2 regions of the Streptomyces sp. NPDC090445 genome follow, and region 1 is predicted to be linked to the other one. Evidence: predicted binding sites of a transcription regulator. Region 1 holds the regulator's gene; the other holds the start of a gene.

Region 1 (9,825 bases):
TGGCCTTGCGGATGAAGGTGCGGAGCTCGGACTTGACGGACTTGTTGCGCAGGCGCGCCTTCTCGTTCGTCTTGTTCCGCTTGATCTGGGACTTGATGTTCGCCACGAAAGAGCCTTTTCAGGTTCAGAGTTTGATCTTCCGGTTGCGCCTCGCTGCTGAGAGGGCATACGAGACACAGCTGCCCAGGCTACCAGGGGCACCCGGGGTGGCCCAAACCGAGCGCACTGCCCCGTCCATGGGACCATGGAACCTGCGTACAGATCCGACCCAACGCTTCTGCGACCCGAGAATCAGGACACTGCGTGCCCGCCATCCCCAGCCACGTGCCCGAGCCGAGCCGTACCGACCCGGCGCTGATCCGCAATTTCTGCATCATCGCGCACATCGACCACGGCAAGTCGACGCTTGCCGACCGGATGCTGCAGCTCACCGGTGTCGTCGACCAGCGGCAGATGCGCGCCCAGTACCTCGACCGCATGGATATCGAGCGTGAGCGCGGCATCACGATCAAGTCCCAGGCGGTCCGACTGCCCTGGGCGCCCACCACGGGCGACGGGGTGGGCAAGACGCACATCCTCAACATGATCGACACCCCCGGGCACGTCGACTTCACCTACGAGGTCTCGCGCTCCCTCGCCGCGTGCGAGGGCACGATCCTCCTGGTGGACGCCGCCCAGGGCATCGAGGCGCAGACGCTCGCCAACCTCTACCTGGCGATGGAGAACGACCTCGCCATCGTCCCGGTGCTCAACAAGATCGACCTGCCGGCCGCCCAGCCGGAGAAGTTCGCCGAGGAGCTGGCGAACCTGGTCGGCTGCGACCCCGACGACGTGCTGCGGGTCTCCGCGAAGACCGGTGTCGGCGTGGACGCGTTGCTCGACCGCGTGGTGCAGACCGTCCCGGCGCCGGTCGGCGTCAAGGACGCCCCCGCCCGCGCGATGATCTTCGACTCGGTCTACGACTCGTACCGCGGCGTGGTCACCTACGTCCGTGTGGTCGACGGCACGCTCAACAAGCGCGAGCGCATCCGGATGATGTCCACCGGCGCCACGCACGAGCTGCTGGAGATCGGCACCAACTCGCCCGAGATGCTGCCGGCCGACGGCCTCTCCGTCGGCGAGGTGGGCTACCTGATCACCGGTGTGAAGGACGTCCGCCAGTCCAAGGTCGGTGACACGATCACCCAGCAGATCGGCGGTGCCACCGAGGCGCTCGGCGGCTACAAGGACCCGAAGCCGATGGTCTTCTCGGGCCTGTACCCGCTCGACGGCTCGGACTACCCGGAGCTGCGCGAGGCCCTGGACAAGCTCCAGCTCAACGACGCCGCCCTGGTGTACGAGCCGGAGACCTCCGCGGCCCTCGGCTTCGGCTTCCGCGTCGGCTTCCTCGGCCTGCTGCACCTGGACGTGGTCCGCGAGCGTCTGGAGCGCGAGTTCGGCCTCGACCTGATCGCCACCGCCCCGAACGTGGTCTACCGCGTCGTGCTGGAGGACGGCACGGAGGTCACGGTCACCAACCCGAGCGAGTTCCCCGAGGGCAAGATCCGCGACGTGTTCGAGCCGGTCGTGCGGGCCACCGTGCTCGCGCCCACCGAGTTCATCGGCGCGATCATGGAGCTGTGCCAGACCCGCCGCGGCACGCTGCTCGGCATGGACTACCTCTCCGAGGACCGCGTCGAGATCCGCTACACGCTGCCGCTCGCGGAGATCGTCTTCGACTTCTTCGACCAGCTGAAGTCCAAGACGCGCGGTTACGCCTCCCTCGACTACGAGCCCACCGGCGAGCAGGCGGCCAGCCTGGTCAAGGTCGACATCCTGCTGCACGGCGACAAGGTCGACGCCTTCTCCGCCGTCACCCACAAGGACGCCGCCTACGCCTACGGCGTGCGCCTCGTCGCCAAGCTGCGCGAGCTCATCCCGCGGCAGGCCTTCGAGGTGCCGATCCAGGCCGCCATCGGCTCGCGCGTCATCGCCCGCGAGACCATCCGCGCCATCCGCAAGGACGTCCTCGCCAAGTGCTACGGCGGTGACATCTCCCGTAAGCGGAAGCTGCTGGAGAAGCAGAAGGAAGGCAAGAAGCGCATGAAGATGGTCGGCTCCGTGGAGGTCCCGCAGGATGCCTTCATCGCCGTCCTGTCGAGTGACGACTCCGGCGGCAAGAAGAAGTAGCAGTTCGCCGCCGGCAGTCCGGTCTTGCATGCGAAACAGGTCCCCGCGTACACATGCGGGGGCCTGTTTCGTTATGAATCGGCGGCTCAAGGGCCCTTACGCGTCAGGCGGAGGGCACCTACCCTGATCACTGCCGTTGGTTACCCGCCAGTCACTACCCCTTGGCCGCAGATTCTGCTGCCAGCCCTGTCGGAAGCCGCCGCCCACCCCCGGGACGGCAGGCCCTGCCGCGTGGTCCGGAGGACGTCCGTGAGCGACACACAGACCCTGATCGAGAACCGTCCGCCCACCGTGGCGGCCCTCTTCCTGGAGCGTGTCGCCGCCACGCCCAACGCCGAGGCCTACCGGTACCCGGTGCCCCCGGCATCCGGCAGCGGCCCGGACGACTGGAAGTCGCTGAGCTGGGGCCAGGCGGCCGAGCGGGTCTTCGCCATCGCCGCCGGCCTGATCGACCTGGGCCTCAAGTCCGAGGACCGCGTCGCGCTGGCCTCCAACACCCGCGTCGAGTGGATCCTGAGCGACCTGGGCGTGATGTGCGCCGGCGGCGCGGTCACCACCATCTACCCCAGCACCAACGCCGACGAGTCCGCGTTCATCCTGGAGGACTCGGCCAGCCGGGTGCTGATCGCCGAGGACGCCGCCCAGCTGGCCAAGGCCCGCGAGCGCCGCGCCGACCTGCCCGACCTGCGGCACGTCGTCGTCCTGGAGGCCGCCGACGCGGTACCCGCCGAGGGCGACCCGGAGGGCTGGGTGATCTCCCTCGCCGATCTGGAGGCCCGCGGCAAGCAGTACCTCACCGAGTACCCGGAGGCGGTCGAGGAGCGGATCGGCGCCATCACCGCCGACCAGCTCGCCACCCTCATCTACACCTCGGGCACCACCGGCCGCCCCAAGGGCGTCCGGCTCCCGCACGACAACTGGTCGTACATGGCCAAGGCCACCGTGGCCACCGGCCTGATCACCGCCGAGGACGTCCAGTACCTGTGGCTGCCGCTGGCGCACGTCTTCGGCAAGGTCCTGACCTCCGGCCAGATCGAGGTCGGGCACGTCACCGCCGTCGACGGCCGCATCGACAAGATCGTCGAGAACCTGCCGGTCGTCCAGCCGACCTACATGGCGGCCGTCCCGCGCATCTTCGAGAAGGTCTACAACGGGGCCGCGGCCAAGGCCCGCGCCGGCGGCGGCGCCAAGTACAAGATCTTCCAGTGGGCCGTCGGCGTCGCCCGCGAGTACGCCAAGGCCACCCAGGACAACTACCGCCGCACCGGCCGGGCCACCGCCCCCTTCGGCCTCACCACCAAGCACAGGATCGCCGACGCCCTCGTCTACTCCAAGCTCCGCGAGGCCTTCGGCGGCCGGCTGCGCGCCGCTGTCTCCGGCGCCTCCGCCCTGGCCCCGGAGATCGGCTACTTCTTCTCCGGCGCCGGCATCCACATCCTGGAGGGCTACGGCCTGACCGAGTCCAGCGCGGCCTCCTTCGTCAACCCCGGCGAGGCCTACCGCACCGGCACGGTCGGCAGGCCGCTCCCCGGCACCGAGGTCCGCATCGCCGACGACGGCGAGATCCTGCTGCGCGGCCCCGGCATCATGCAGGGCTACCACGGCCAGCCGGACAAGACCGCCGAGGTGCTGGAGGAGGACGGCTGGCTGCACACCGGCGACATCGGCGAGCTCTCGCCCGACGGCTACCTGCGCATCACGGACCGCAAGAAGGACCTGATCAAGACCTCCGGCGGCAAGTACGTCGCCCCGGCCGAGATCGAGGGCCAGTTCAAGGCGATCTGCCCGTACGTGTCGAGCATCGTCGTGCACGGCGCCGACCGGAACTTCTGCTCCGCCCTGGTCGCCCTCGACGAGGCCGCGATCCTGGGCTGGGCCGCCGAGAACGGGCTGGAGGGCACGTCGTACGCCGGGGTGCTGGCCGCCCCGGAGACGAACCGCCTGATCGAGACGTACGTACAGACCCTCAACGAGGGACTGCAGCGCTGGCAGACGATCAAGAAGTTCCGGATCCTGCCGCGCGACCTCGACGTGGAGCACGGCGACCTCACGCCCAGCCTCAAGCTGAAGCGGCCGGTCGTCGAGCGTGAGTTCAAGCACCTGATCGACGAGATGTACGAGGGCGCCCGCGAGGCCTGAGCCCTGCGGTACGGGGCCTGAGCCCCGCGGTACGGGGCCGGCGGCCCGCCCGGCCCTCCCGCCGCGGCGGCCGCCCGGGCGCCCGCCCGGCCGGACCCCGGCCCGCGTACGGGACAATGGGGGCATGCCTTCCGCACTGCCCGACGGCGAGCCCATGCCCGAAGACGGCACGCTGCCGTCGCACGCCCTGGCGGGTGCCGGGGACCGCCCGCTCGGGTTCTACCTGCACGTCCCGTACTGCGCCACCCGCTGCGGGTACTGCGACTTCAACACGTACACCGCGACCGAGCTGCGCGGCTCCGGCGGCGTGCTCGCCTCCCGCGAGAACTACGCCGACACCCTCGTCGACGAGGTGCGCCTCGCCCGCAAGCTCCTCGGCGACGACCCGCGGCCCGTCCGCACGGTGTTCGTCGGCGGCGGCACGCCCACCCTGCTGCCCGCCGCACACCTGGTCCGCATGCTCGCGGCCGTCCGGGACGAGTTCGGCCTGGCGGAGGACGCCGAGATCACCACGGAGGCCAACCCGGAGTCGGTCGGCCCGGAGTACCTGGCCGAACTGCGGGCCGGCGGCTTCAACCGGATCTCCTTCGGCATGCAGAGCGCGAGGCAGCACGTCCTGAAGGTGCTCGACCGCACGCACACCCCGGGCCGCCCCGAGGCCTGCGTCGCGGAAGCCCGCCGGGCGGGCTTCGAGCACGTCAACCTGGACCTGATCTACGGCACGCCGGGGGAGTCGGACGACGACTGGCGGGCCTCGCTGGACGCCGCCCTCGGCGCCGGCCCGGACCACATCTCCGCGTACGCCCTGATCGTCGAGGAGGGCACGCAGCTCGCCCGCCGCATCCGCCGCGGCGAGGTCCCCATGACCGACGACGACGTCCACGCGGACCGGTACCTGATCGCGGACGAGGTGCTCGCCGCCGCCGGCTACTCCTGGTACGAGGTCTCCAACTGGGCCACGTCCGAGGCCGGCCGCTGCCTGCACAACGAGCTGTACTGGCGGGGCGCGGACTGGTGGGGCGCGGGCCCCGGCGCGCACAGCCACGTCGGCGGCGTGCGCTGGTGGAACGTGAAGCACCCCGGCGCCTACGCGGCCGCGCTGGCCGGGGGCCGGTCGCCCGGAGCCGGCCGCGAGCTGCTGTCCGAGGAGGACCGGCGCGTGGAGCGGATCCTGCTGGAGCTGCGGCTCGTGGACGGCTGCCCGCTGTCCCTGCTGGCCCCGGCCGGCCTGGCGGCCTCCCGCCGCGCCGTGGAGGACGGCCTGCTGGAGCCGGGCCCGTACGCGGCCGGGCGCGCCGTGCTCACCCTGCGGGGGCGGCTGCTGGCCGACGCCGTGGTCCGCGACCTGGTCGACTGACGCCGGCCGGCCCGAGCCGGCCCGGCCCGCTGCCGTGCGCCAGGCCGGCCCGAACCGGCCCCGGCCACTGCCGCGCGCGCCGCCTTGCCTGCGCCGCCCCGGCTGCCCCGCGCGCCCGGCCGCCCCGGACGCCCTGGCCGCCCCGGCTGCTCCGGGCGGGTGCCGCGGGGCGGTCAGGCCGTGACGTGGTCGATCAGGTGTTCCACCGCGCCCAGCAGGGCGGGCTCCAGGTCCTTGTACGACGTCACGCGGGACAGGATGTGCTGCCAGGCGGCCCCGGTGTTCTCCGGCCAGCCCAGCGCCCCGCAGACGCCCGTCTTCCAGTCCTGGCCCCGCGGGACCTCGGGCCAGGCCGGGATGCCCAGCGCGGACGGCTTCACGGCCTGCCAGACGTCCACGTACGGGTGGCCCAGCACCAGGACGTCGTCGGAGGCGACGGCCGCCGCGATCCGGGACTCCTTCGAGCCGGGGACCAGGTGGTCCACCAGGACACCCAGACGGGCGTCCGGGCCGGGCGCGAACTCGGCGACGATGGCGGGCAGGTGGTCGACGCCCTCCAGGTACTCCACGACGACGCCCTCGATCCGCAGGTCGTCGCCCCACACCCGCTCGACGAGCTCGGCGTCGTGCCGGCCCTCCACGTAGATCCGCCCCGCCCGCGCCACCCGGGCCCGCGCCCCCGGGACGGCGATCGAGCCGGAGGCGGTGCGCAGCGGCGCCGCCGGACCCCGGGCGGGCCGGACCAGGGTGACCACGGTGCCCTCCAGCAGGAAGCCGCGCGGCTGCAGCGGGAAGACCCGCCGCTTGCCGAAGCGGTCCTCCAGGGTCACCGTGCCCGCCTCGCAGGCCACCACGGCGCCGCAGAAGTCCGTACCGGCCACCTCGACCACCAGGTCGGGTTCGGCCGGCACCTCCGGCGCGGCCTTGGCGCGCTTCCACTGCGGGGTCAGGTCGGGGGAGTACTCACGCATCCGGCCGCTCCGGGGAGAGCGGGCCGGCGCCGGTGTCCGACACGCCGAACCGGGCGGCCAGCGCGTCGCGTTGCGCACGGACGAAGGCCGCGTCCACCACGGCCCCGTGCCCCGGCACGTACAGGGCCTCCTCGCCGCCCAGGGCCAGCAGCCGGTCCATGGCCGCCGGCCACTGCTCGGGCACCGCGTCCCGGCCCGCCTGGGGCTCGCCGGACTCCTCCACGAGGTCGCCGCAGAAGACCGTCTCGCGTTCGCCCGGCACGAAGACGGCGAGGTCGTAGGGGCTGTGGCCGGGCCCGACGTTGGCCAGCAGCACCTGTACGCCGCCCAGGTCCAGGGTCCACTCGCCCGACACCAGGTGCCGCGGCAGCACCAGCAGGTCGGCCGCCTCGGCGGCCTCGGCCTCGTCCAGGCCCTGGCGCACCGCGTCATCGCGGAGCTCGTCGCGTCCCGCGATGAGCTCGCCGTCCAGTCCGACCGCCCCGTAGACCTCGGCCCCGGAGAAGGCCGCGCTGCCCAGGACGTGATCGAAATGTCCGTGTGTGAATGCGATATGGGTCACGCGCCGACCCGTCAGCCGCTCGGCCTCGGCCCTGATCGAGGCCCCCTCCCGAACGCTCGAACCGGGGTCGATCATCAGGACGGACTCGTCCCCGACCACCAGTCCCACCGTGCAATCCCACACCGGGAGACGCTTGCGGCCGGTCCGCCGAGTCAAACGTTCCCAATCCGTGTCTTCCCACCGTACGTCCATACCGCGACGCTACCTGGCGGGCCACCCTTGCTAGCCGCGTACTGCCCGGCCGTACACTGGCCGGGGGATCGCTGGCACTCCGACGAGCCGAGTGCCAGAAGCAGTGGACCACGACGACCCGCATCACAGCTGGAGGTGTGCGCGATGCTCAGCGAACGCAGACTCGAGGTGCTCCGCGCCATCGTCCAGGACTACGTCGGGACGGAGGAGCCGGTCGGCTCCAAGGCGCTGACCGAGCGCCACAAGCTCGGTGTCTCGCCCGCCACCGTGCGCAACGACATGGCCGTCCTGGAGGACGAGGGCTACATCGCCCAGCCGCACACCAGCGCCGGCCGGATCCCCACGGACAAGGGCTACCGCCTCTTCGTCGACAAGCTGGCGGACGTCAAGCCGCTCTCGACGCCGGAGCGCCGGGCCATCCAGAACTTCCTGGACGGCGCCGTCGACCTCGACGACGTCATCGGCCGGACGGTGCGGCTGCTCTCGACGCTGACCCGGCAGGTCGCGATCGTGCAGTATCCCTCGCTGACCCGCTCCACGGTCCGCCACGTCGAACTGCTCGCGCTGGCGCCCGCACGCCTGATGCTCGTGCTGATCACCGACACGGGCCGGGTCGAGCAGCGGCTCGTCGACTGCCAGGCGCCGTTCTCCGAGACCTCGCTCGCCGATCTGCGGGCGCGGCTCAACAGCAGGGTGGTCGGCCGCCGGTTCACCGACGTGCCGAGGCTCGTGCAGGACCTCCCGGAGGCCTTCGAGCCCGACGACCGGACCACGGTCGCGACCGTGCTGCAGACACTGCTGGAGACGCTGGCGGAGGAGGCGGAGGAGCGGCTGATGATCGGCGGCACCGCCAATCTGACGCGCTCCGGGCACGATTTCCCCCTGACGATCAGGCCGGTGCTGGAGGCGCTGGAGGAGCAGGTCGTGCTCCTCAAGCTCCTCGGCGAGGCCAGTGAATCGGGCATGGCTGTACGAATCGGGCATGAGAATGCCTACGAGGGACTGAACTCCACGTCCGTCGTGTCGGTCGGTTACGGTTCGGGCGGCGAAACTGTCGCCAAGCTCGGCGTGGTCGGACCGACCCGCATGGACTACCCCGGAACGATGGGAGCGGTACGCGCAGTGGCACGTTACGTCGGACAGATCCTGGCGGAGTCGTAAGTGGCCACGGACTATTACGCCGTACTCGGCGTACGCCGCGACGCATCGCAGGACGAGATCAAGAAGGCCTTCCGCCGCCTCGCGCGCGAACTCCACCCGGACGTGAATCCGGACCCGAAGACGCAGGAGCGCTTCAAGGAGATCAACGCGGCGTACGAGGTGCTCTCGGACCCGCAGAAGAAGCAGGTCTACGACCTCGGCGGCGACCCGCTGTCCTCCGCGGGCGGCGGCGGTGGCGCCGGCGGCTTCGGAGCGGGCGGCTTCGGCAACTTCTCCGACATCATGGACGCCTTCTTCGGCCAGGCGGCGCAGCGCGGCCCGCGCTCGCGGACCCGCCGCGGCCAGGACGCCATGATCCGCCTCGACCTGGAGCTGGACGAGGCCGCCTTCGGCACGACCAAGGACATCCAGGTCGACACCGCCGTGGTCTGCACCACCTGCTCCGGTGAAGGTGCCGCGCCCGGCACCTCGGCACAGACGTGCGACATGTGCCGCGGCCGCGGTGAGGTGTCGCAGGTCACCCGGTCCTTCCTGGGCCAGGTCATGACCTCGCGCCCCTGCCCCCAGTGCCAGGGCTTCGGCACCGTCGTCCCGACCCCGTGCCCCGAGTGCGCGGGCGACGGCCGGGTCCGCTCCCGCCGCAGCCTCACCGTCAAGATCCCGGCCGGTGTCGAGAACGGCACCCGGATCCAGCTCGCGGGCGAAGGCGAGGTCGGCCCCGGCGGCGGCCCCGCCGGCGACCTGTACGTGGAGATCCACGAGCTCCCGCACCCGATCTTCCAGCGGCGCGGCGACGACCTGCACTGCACGGTGACCATCCCCATGACGGCGGCGGCCCTCGGCACCAAGTGCCCGCTGGAGACGCTCGACGGCATGGAGGAGGTCGACATCCGGCCCGGCACCCAGTCCGGCCAGTCGATCCCGCTGCACGGCCGCGGCGTGACCCACCTGCGCGGCGGCGGCCGCGGCGACCTGATCGTCCACGTCGAGGTCCAGACCCCCGGCAAGCTGGACGCCCAGCAGGAGGAGCTGCTGCGCCAGCTCGCCAAGCTGCGCGGCGAGGAGCGGCCGATGGGCCAGTTCGCGCCGGGCCAGCAGGGCCTCTTCAGCCGCCTGAAGGACGCGTTCAACGGCCGCTGAGCGGCCCGCGGAACACCGCGCCCACCGCGTACGGGCCCGGTCCGGGGAAACCCCGGGCCGGGCCCGCCGCTTGCCGCGGGAAACCGGCCCGGGCGGGGCGTCCGCGGTGATTCGGCGCCGTGCGCGGGACGTGG
Region 2 (9,825 bases), on a different contig from region 1:
CGGCGGCGGCTACACCGACAACGAGGAGGAGTACGCGATCGACGCCCAGGCCAACGTCAAGACCTTCGAGTTCCTCCGCGACAAGCTGGTCGGCCAGGGCCTGACCGGGCCGACCGAGCCCGGCAAGACCGACCGGCAGGCCGCCTTCGACGCCTTCGCCCGCGGCGAGGTCGGCATGCTCAACGGCCACCCCACCCTGATGAAGCAGGCCGCGGCCAAGGGCGTGAAGGTCGGCATGGTGCCGCTGCCGACCGTCGACGGCACCGACCAGCCGGCGATGGGCGTCGCGGACTGGGTGATGGCCTTCAAGAACGGGCACCGCACGCAGACCGGCAAGTTCCTCGACTACCTCTACGAGTCGAAGAACCAGACCACCTTCACCCAGAAGTACGACCTCCTGCCGGTCACCACCAGCGGCTACCGGGCCGTGGAGGCGAGCAACGGCGGCTCCGCGGCACAGATGAAGACCTTCCTCACGGCGCTGCCGAACTCGCGGCTGTACCCGGCCGGCAAGAAGTCCTGGGCCGGGGTGAGCGAGAACATCAAGCAGAACATCGGCCGGGCCGTACAGCCGAACGGCCAGCCCAAGCGGGTCCTGGAGGAGATCGCCTCCAAGGCCCGCACGGCGGACACCCGCTGACCGGCACCCGCTGACCGGCACCCGCTGACCGGCACCCGCCGGCCGCGACGGCCGCGACGGCCGGCGGGGCCCCCGACCCCCGCCCCCGACACCCACCCGAGCTTGGCGGCCCCGTGGGTGTCGGTGGGCGGCGTTAATCTGGCCGTATGACGGACGACGGGCAGCTCACGGCCACCGAGGCCGCGGTGCTCGCGTACGAAGGACGCACCTGGCCCGGGCCCGGGGCCAAGGAGCGGGCGATACGCGAAGGGCTGGGGATGACCCCGGTCCGCTACTACCAGCTGCTCAACGCACTGATGGACGATCCGCGGGCCCTCGCCCACGCCCCCGGCACCGTCAACCGGCTCCGCCGCATCCGCGAGGCACAGCGCGCCCGCCGCTGACGGGCCCCGCCGAGGGCCGCTGCTGACAGCCGCCGCAGACAGCCGCCGCTGAGGGCCCCCGCTGACGGCCCCCGCCGAGGGTCGGCGCTGGCGCCCGGTCCCGGCTGGCGCCCGGCGCGCGCGTCCCCGTGCGCCGTAGCCGTCGCCCGCCCGGGCCGTTAGGGTCGTGCCCATGGGGAGCCATCCGCACGACCTGCCGATGCCCGTCACCGCCGCCGGCCGCGAGGGACTCGCAGCCCTGCTCCGCGCACCGCGCCGCAGCGTGGTCGCCCTCGACTTCGACGGCACCCTCGCCGAGATCGTCCCCGACCCGGACCAGGCGCGCGCCCACCCCACCGCCGTCCCCGCCCTCGCCGCCCTCGCCCCCGAGGTCGCCTCGGTCGCCGTGATCACCGGCCGGCCGGCGGGCGTCGCCGTCCGGCTGGGCGGCTTCGCCGGCGTGCCCGGCCTGCAGCACCTCGTCGTACTCGGCCACTACGGCGCCGAACGCTGGGACGCCGTCTCCGGCATCGTCCACGCGCCCGCCGAGCACCCCGGAGTGGCGGCCGTACGGGCCGAGCTGCCCGGATTCCTCGACTCTATCGGCGCCTGGCACGGCACCTGGATCGAGGAGAAGGGCCGCGCCCTCGCCGTCCACACCCGCCGCGCCGGGGACCCCGCCGCCGCCTTCGCCGCGCTGCGCGAGCCGCTGGCCGAGCTGGCCGCCCGGCACGGGCTCATCGTCGAGCCGGGACGGGCCGTACTGGAGCTGCGGCCGCCCGGCATGGACAAGGGCGTCGCCCTCACCGAATACCTCGACGAGACGGGCGCCGAAGCGGTGGTCTACGCCGGGGACGACCTCGGGGACCTCGCGGCGTACGCGGCCGTCGAAAAGCGGAGGGCCGAGGGCCTGCCGGGTCTTTTGGTGTGCAGCGGCTCGGAGGAGGTCCCGGAACTGGCGTCCCGGGCCGACCTGGTCCTCCCCGGCCCCGCCGCCATCACCACGTTCCTGTCCACCCTGGCCGCCGCCCTCCGCGCCTGACCCCGGGCGCCCGCCGCTCCCGCTGCGCGGAGCCGTTCCCCACCCCGCCCCTTCCCGAAACCGGGGGCTCCGCCCCCAGCCCCCTGCGCCTCAAACGCCGGCGAGGCTGGAACAGCCAGCCCGCGCTGGGGGCACCTCCCAGCGGTAGCTGGGGGAGTTTGAGCGCACCGGGTCCGGGCGGAGCCCCGCCACGCGGCGGAGTCGCATATCCGGTACGGCGGGAAGGGGCGGGACTGGGGTCAGGAGGGGGCGGTGGCGCGGAGGGCGGCCAGCTGGGCCGTGAACCACTGTGCCGGCGGAAGGGCGGTCGCCGCCACAGCCAACCGCTTCATCCGCTCCAGCCGCTCCCCACCCGGCATGGACAGCGCGGCGTGCAACGCCTCGGCGGTCTCCGTCACGTCGTACGGGTTCACCGTCACCGCATCGCCCCGCAGCTCCCCGTACGCCCCCGCCCCGGTGGACAGCACGAGCGCGCACCCCTGCTCGGACACCACCGGGATCTCCTTGGCGACGAGGTTCATCCCGTCCCGCACCGGGTTGACGAGCGCCACGTCGGCCAGCCGGTACACCGCCAGGGACCGGGCGAAGTCGTCCTGCACGGACAGCAGCACCGGCTGCCACTCCGCCGTGCCGAATTCCGCGTTGATCTCCGCGGCCAGCTCCCGCACGGCCGCCGTGTACGACCGGTAGACCTCCAGGTCCTGCCGGGAGGGGTACGCGGAGGCCAGGTGGACGACCCGGCCGCGCCACTCCGGGTGGGCGGTGAGCAGCTCCCGGTAGGCGAGCAGCCCGCGCACGATGTTCTTCGACAGCTCGGTCCGGTCCACGCGGGCGATGGTCCTGCGGTCCCCGATCTCGGCGCGCAGCCCGGCCAGCCGGTCGTCGACCTCCGGCCGGTGGGCGAGCCGGCGCAGCTCGTCGCCGTCCACGCCGAGCGGGTACACGGCGACGTCGGTGCGCCGGTGCCGTACGGGCCCGAGCATGGCCTTGCGGACGTACCGTGCGCCGTCCGCCTCCGCGGGGACGAGCGGCTCGGCGGTGCCCCGCTCGTCGTCGAGGCGGGCGCAGTCGAGGAAGGCGTGCGCCCAGGCCCAGGTGTGGAAGCCGAGCAGGTCCGCCCCGAGCATGCCCCACAGCAGCTCCCGCCGGATGCCGTCGGGGAGCATGGCGAGGAACTCCCACGACGCCCAGGGGGTGTGGGTGAAGTGGGCGATCCGCAGGTCGGGCCGCAGCTCGCGCAGCAGCCCGGGCACGAGTGCCAGGTGGTAATCCTGGACGAGCACGCAGGCGTCCTGGGTCGCCTCCTCGGCCAGGGCCCGCGCGAAGGCCCGGTTGTAGGCGGTGTACGACTCCCACTGCCGGCGGAAGGCCGCGTCGAAGACGGGGGTGCGCGGGATGTCGTACAGGTGGTGGTGGGTGAACCAGAGCACCGAGTTCGCGATGCCGTTGTAGGCGGCGTCGTACACGGCCGGGTCGATGTCCAGCATGCGCACGCCGGGTTCGGCGATGCCGCGGCGGACGGCCTCCCGGTCGGCGTCCGACAGGGCGGCGCAGATCCACAGGGCGTCGGGCTGCTCGGCGAGCGCGGCGGACAGGCCGGAGACGAGGCCGCCCCCGCCGCGCCGGGCGCCGAGGGTGCCGTCGGCTTCGAGGGCGTAGGAGAGCGGACCGCGGTTGGCTGCGACGAGAACGTGGGAAGCCATGCGGCGAACCTAGCCCGGCCCGCCCCGCCTCAAACGTCCGTTCTCACCCCCGGCGTGCCCCTGACGCGCCCCTGACACGGCCTTGGCGCGGCCCTGGCACCGTCATGCGACGCGCCGGACCGCGTACTCCTCGATCTCCGCCATCGGCGGCCGCTCCTCGGTGTCCACGGCATGCGTGCGCGGCTCGAACCCCTCCGGCCCGCGCTCGAACTGCGTCAGCACGGGCCGGACGAGGTGCCCGCGCGACAGTCGCAGCTGCGCCGTCCGGTAGATCGCCGCGGCCATCCGGCCGAGCGCCTGCCCGTCCTGGTGGCGGTGGAGCCGTACGCCGACGTCCACCTGGGCGAGGGCGTCCAGCCCGACCGTGTGCAGGGCGTCGACCAGCAGGCCCAGCTCGACGCCGTAGCCGACGGGGAAGGGCAGCCGCTCCAGCAGCGAGCGGCGGACGGCGTACTCGCCGCCCAGCGGCTGGACGAAGCCGGCGAGCTGCGGCCAGTGCAGGTTGAGCAGGGGCCGGGCGACGAGCTCGGTGACCCGGCCGCCCTGTCCGGGGGCGTCGCCGAGCGGGCGGTCGTACATGGCCTTGACGAACTGCACGTCCGGCTCGGTCAGCAGCGGGCCGACGATCCCGGTGACGAAGGCGGCCGAGAAGTCCCGCAGGTCGGCGTCGACGAAGCAGACGATGTCGCCGGTGGTGGCGAGCAGGGAGCGCCACAGCACCTCGCCCTTGCCGGGCACGGCCGGGATGCGGGGCAGGATCCCGTCGCGGTGGACGACGCGGGCGCCGGCCTTGGCCGCGACCTCGGCGGTCCGGTCGGTGGAGCCGGAGTCGACGACCACCAGTTCGTCGACGAGCGGGAAGGCCGGCCGTTCGATGAGATCGCGCCGGATGACCTCGACGATCGCGCCGACCGTCGCCTCCTCGTCGAGCGCGGGCAGGACGACGCTGACCGTGGTTCCCGACGCCCGTTTCGCGGCGAGGAGCTGGTCGAGCGGTCGGTCGGCAACGGACCAGGAGCGGTCCGCAAGCCAGCGCTCCACCTCTTCCAGCACGTTCGGCACTCCCTGTTTTCTCGGCTGCTTGCCCGGCTGTTCCGGCCGAAAAGCGATCCATCTCGCGCATCGGACAGCCGTCTCAACTGCCCGATCCTTCGGTTACAGTCTTGAACAACGCGATGGACCGCCGCATGCCGGGGGTCCCGCGGACAAACGCGTCGGCGCGCCACGAGCGCGCGGATCGGCGCCATACCGCTCATCCAGAGGGGCAGAGGGACACGGCCCGTTGAAGCCCCGGCAACCCTCCAGTCGGTTTCCCGCGACTGCGTGCAGCAGCAGCGAGGTCCCCGGCTAGGGAAGGTGCCAATTCCGTCTCATGGCGAAATGCGCCATGGGGAAGATGAGGAGAAAGGGCCTCGCCATCATGGCTGCACAGACCGTTGCCACCCCTGCCGCCGTACCCTCCGCCGGTGCGCCCGCCGTCGACCTCGGACCCGCCTCGGCCCTGTCGTGTCGTGAGTGCGGCACCCGTTTCGAGCTCGGTCCGATCTTCGCCTGCGTCGAGTGTTTCGGCCCGCTGGAGGTCGCGTACGAGCTCCCGGTCGGCACTGGGTCATCCGAAGACGTCGAGGCCCTGCGCGCCGCGATCGAGGCCGGTCCGAACAACATCTGGCGGTACGCGCCGCTGCTGCCCGTCCCCGCCGACGTGGCCGGCAAGCCCAGCCTGAACCCGGGCTTCACCCAGCTCGTCGACGCCGAGAACCTGGCCAAGGAGCTCGGCGTCACCGGCAAGCTGTACGTCAAGGACGACTCCGGCAACCCGACGCACTCCTTCAAGGACCGCGTCGTCGCGATCGCCGTCGAAGCCGCCCGCGCCTTCGGCTTCACCACGCTCTCCTGCTCCTCCACCGGCAACCTGGCCGGCGCCGTCGGCGCCGCGGCCGCCCGGGCCGGCTTCCGCTCCTGCGTGTTCATCCCGCACGACCTGGAGCAGGGCAAGGTCGTCATGGCCGGCGTGTACGGCGGCGACCTGGTCGGCATCGAGGGCAACTACGACGACGTGAACCGCTTCTGCTCGGAGCTCATCGGCGACCCGCTGGGCGAGGGCTGGGGCTTCGTCAACGTGAACCTGCGCCCGTACTACGGCGAGGGCTCCAAGACACTCGCCTACGAGATCTGCGAGCAGCTCGGCTGGCGGCTGCCCGACCAGATCGTCATCCCGATCGCCTCCGGCTCCCAGCTGACGAAGATCGACAAGGGCCTGCAGGAGCTGATCAGGCTCGGCCTCGTCGAGGACAAGCCGTACAAGATCTTCGGCGCGCAGGCCGAGGGCTGCTCCCCGGTGTCGACCGCCTTCAAGGCGGGCCACGACGTGGTCCGCCCGCAGAAGCCGAACACGATCGCCAAGTCCCTCGCCATCGGCAACCCGGCCGACGGCCCCTACGTGCTGGACATCGCGCGCCGCACCGGCGGTTACGTCGAGGACGTGACGGACGAGCAGGTCGTCGAGGCCATCAAGATCCTGGCCCGGACCGAGGGCATCTTCGCGGAGACCGCGGGCGGCGTGACCGTCGGCGTGACGAGGAAGCTCATCGAGAACGGGCAGCTCGACCCCGCGCTGACCACCGTCGTCCTCAACACCGGTGACGGCCTGAAGACCCTGGAGGCGGTGGCCGCGGACAGCGGGCAGACCGCCACCATCCGCCCGAGCCTGGACGCGTTCCGCGCCGCCGGCCTGGCCTGACCATCCCCCCGCTCTACCGGAAAGGCAGTAGCGCCATGAGCGTCAACGTCCGCATCCCCACCATCCTGCGCACCTACACCGGCGGTCAGGCCGAGGTCCCGGCCGAGGGCGCGACCCTCGCCGAGGTCATCGCGTCGCTGGAGCAGAACCACCCCGGCATCGCCGCGCGCGTCCTGGACGACCAGGGCAAGCTGCGCCGCTTCGTGAACGTCTACGTCAACGACGACGACGTGCGCTTCGAGGGCGGCCTGCAGGCGGCGACTCCGGACGGTGCGGGCGTCTCGATCATCCCGGCCGTCGCCGGCGGCTGCTGATTCGTCGTACACGAATTACTCCCTCCGGCATTAAGCGGAGGGGGTAATTCTGCTTGGTTGGGCGCGGTAGAGTTGGGGAAGCCCCCTCCGTCGTTCTTGCCCGCCGCATATGAACGGGCCCGCCGAGGGGTGACATTGAGTCAATGTGCGTGCGCGGTATGGGGCTTTGGCGCGATATGCCGGGTCCGAGTTGCCCGGGAATATGGCCAATTTTCGGCCTATTTCGCGTTTTCGGTGTGACCGGAATTCTCGTCGGATTGACCTGTTGCAGACAGCACCGGTGCGGATACATTCAGCCGCGGTCGAGGCGTTCCGGCGCAAGTTCTGACCCGGGATCGCGAAGTGCGGTCCTGCGCAAGGGCCAGTAATAGGGGAGTTAGGCATGGCTCAGGGCACCGTCAAGTGGTTCAACGCGGAGAAGGGCTACGGCTTCATCGCGGTCGACGGTGGTGCGGATGTGTTCGTCCACTACAGCGCCATCCAGATGGACGGGTACCGCACCCTTGAAGAGGGTCAGCGGGTCGAGTTCGAGATCTCGCAGGGCCAGAAGGGCCCGCAGGCGGACATGGTCAAGCTCGCCGTCTGAGACCGGCGCGACCGGCACGACCGGCCACCGACGCGTACGCGAGGGTCCGCACCCGAGGAGGGGTGCGGGCCCTTCGTGCGTCCCGGCCCGGGAGCGTCCGGCGGGCGTCCGGCGCCCGGCGGCGTCCGGCGGCGGCGTCCGGCGCTGTGGCCGGGATGCCCGAAGCCGCTTGCACTCGCGGGGGTCGAGTGCTAATCATTGGCGTTAGCACTCTCCACTGGAGAGTGCTACTACACGGGACCGGGTCGGTGAGGCCCGCAGCGTCCGGCGGGAAGGAACCGCCGGGCACCGCAGGCCGTCCGTCGCGGGCGCAGGCGCGGTCCGGAGCAATCCACCCTCCCCGCGCGCCTGGCGGCGCAGGGGGAACCCCAGTCCTGGAGGACCACTTCAGATGGCCAAGATCATTGCGTTCGACGAGGAGGCCCGGCGCGGTCTCGAGCGCGGCATGAACCAGCTCGCCGACGCCGTCAAGGTCACCCTTGGCCCCAAGGGTCGCAACGTCGTCCTTGAGAAGAAGTGGGGCGCCCCCACGATCACCAACGATGGTGTCTCCATCGCCAAGGAGATCGAGCTCGAGGACCCGTACGAGAAGATCGGCGCCGAGCTGGTCAAGGAAGTCGCCAAGAAGACGGACGACGTCGCGGGCGACGGTACGACCACCGCCACCGTCCTGGCCCAGGCGCTCGTCCGCGAGGGTCTGCGCAACGTGGCTGCCGGCGCCAACCCGATGGCCCTCAAGCGCGGCATCGAGAAGGCCGTCGAGGCCGTCTCCGGCGCCCTGCTGGAGCAGGCGAAGGATGTCGAGACCAAGGAGCAGATCGCTTCCACGGCCTCCATCTCCGCCGCCGACACCCAGATCGGCGAGCTGATCGCCGAGGCCATGGACAAGGTCGGCAAGGAAGGCGTCATCACCGTCGAGGAGTCCCAGACCTTCGGTCTGGAGCTGGAGCTCACCGAGGGCATGCGCTTCGACAAGGGCTACATCTCGGCGTACTTCGCCACCGACATGGAGCGTATGGAGGCGTCGCTCGACGACCCGTACATCCTGATCGTCAACTCCAAGGTCAGCAACGTGAAGGACCTCCTTCCGCTGCTGGAGAAGGTCATGCAGTCCGGCAAGCCGCTGCTGATCATCGCCGAGGACGTCGAGGGCGAGGCCCTGTCGACCCTGGTCGTCAACAAGATCCGCGGCACCTTCAAGTCCGTCGCCGTCAAGGCCCCGGGCTTCGGCGACCGCCGCAAGGCCATGCTCGGCGACATCGCCATCCTCACGGGCGGCACGGTCATCTCCGAGGAGGTCGGCCTCAAGCTGGAGAACGCCGGCCTGGACCTGCTGGGCCGCGCCCGCAAGGTCGTCATCACCAAGGACGAGACCACCATCGTCGACGGTGCCGGTGACAGCGACCAGGTTGCCGGTCGCGTCAACCAGATCCGCGCCGAGATCGAGAACTCCGACTCGGACTACGACCGCGAGAAGCTGCAGGAGCGCCTCGCGAAGCTGGCCGGCGGCGTGGCCGTCATCAAGGCCGGTGCCGCGACCGAGGTCGAGCTCAAGGAGCGCAAGCACCGCATCGAGGACGCCGTCCGCAACGCGAAGGCCGCCGTCGAGGAGGGCATCGTCGCCGGTGGTGGCGTGGCCCTGCTGCAGGCCTCCTCGGTCTTCGAGAAGCTGGAGCTGGAGGGCGACGAGGCCACCGGTGCCGCCGCCGTCAAGCTGGCCCTCGAGGCCCCGCTGAAGCAGATCTCCGTCAACGCCGGCCTTGAGGGCGGCGTCGTGGTGGAGAAGGTGCGCAACCTGACCCCGGGCCACGGCCTGAACGCCGCGACCGGCGAGTACGTCGACATGATCGCCGAGGGCATCATCGACCCGGCGAAGGTCACCCGTTCCGCCCTGCAGAACGCCGCGTCGATCGCCGCGCTGTTCCTGACCACCGAGGCCGTCATCGCCGACAAGCCGGAGAAGGCCGCCGCCGCTCCGGGCGGCATGCCGGGCGGTGACATGGACTTCTGATCGGCCCCGCGCTGATCGGCTGTTCTCGACCGAGGGCGGCACCCCCTCCATCCGGAGGGGGTGCCGCCCTCGGGCGTTTCCGCCCCGCCCGGTGGCTGCGCCCGGCGCCCGCCGCCGTCAGGCCGCGGGCCGCGCGACGAAGGACACCTCCTCGCGGTCCCCGTCCAACGCGATGGTCGGCGACGCGTCAAGCGCGTGCGCGAGACGGCGCAGCAGCGGCAGGGTCGGCACGGCATCGGCGCCCTCCACCCGCGAGACCTTCGCCTGGGTCAGCCCGGCCCGCTCGGCCAACTCGGCCCGGGACGGCCTGGGACAGTCCCAGCGCCTTGCGGCGCTCGTACACGGCCCGGGCGAAGGCCATGGCCAGGCGGATCTCCGCCCGGCCGGCCGCCGCCTCCGGGGGGCTCGGCGTACCCCTGCGCCACCG

The links. Region 1 encodes HrcA, which represses chaperone genes, less so after heat shock. Its sites were predicted from a motif close to TTNGCACTCNGNNNNNCNGAGTGCNAA; they were not measured.
Region 2: a site for HrcA is predicted at 7,556-7,582, ahead of groL (chaperonin GroEL). Genes of this name have one in related genera too.

The regions. Positions count from the first base shown of each region.
Region 1 covers NZ_JBIVXV010000002.1:578,780-588,604, reverse strand. Annotated here, with positions in the region: gene rpsT (30S ribosomal protein S20) at 1-106, opposite strand, end outside; gene lepA (translation elongation factor 4) at 304-2,169, shown strand; gene ACIQUT_RS07395 (AMP-dependent synthetase/ligase) at 2,419-4,308, shown strand; gene hemW (radical SAM family heme chaperone HemW) at 4,463-5,665, shown strand; gene ACIQUT_RS07385 (DUF3097 domain-containing protein) at 5,839-6,636, opposite strand; gene ACIQUT_RS07380 (MBL fold metallo-hydrolase) at 6,629-7,390, opposite strand; gene hrcA (heat-inducible transcriptional repressor HrcA) at 7,535-8,551, shown strand; gene dnaJ (molecular chaperone DnaJ) at 8,552-9,691, shown strand.
Region 2 covers NZ_JBIVXV010000018.1:55,180-65,004, reverse strand. Annotated here, with positions in the region: gene ACIQUT_RS27720 (extracellular solute-binding protein) at 1-640, shown strand, start outside; gene ACIQUT_RS27715 (DUF3263 domain-containing protein) at 787-1,023, shown strand; gene otsB (trehalose-phosphatase) at 1,196-2,044, shown strand; gene ACIQUT_RS27705 (trehalose-6-phosphate synthase) at 2,284-3,747, opposite strand; gene ACIQUT_RS27700 (glucosyl-3-phosphoglycerate synthase) at 3,850-4,800, opposite strand; SAM riboswitch class I at 4,997-5,150, shown strand; gene thrC (threonine synthase) at 5,168-6,487, shown strand; gene ACIQUT_RS27690 (MoaD/ThiS family protein) at 6,523-6,801, shown strand; gene ACIQUT_RS27685 (cold-shock protein) at 7,184-7,387, shown strand; gene groL (chaperonin GroEL) at 7,779-9,398, shown strand; gene ACIQUT_RS27675 (hypothetical protein) at 9,516-9,647, opposite strand.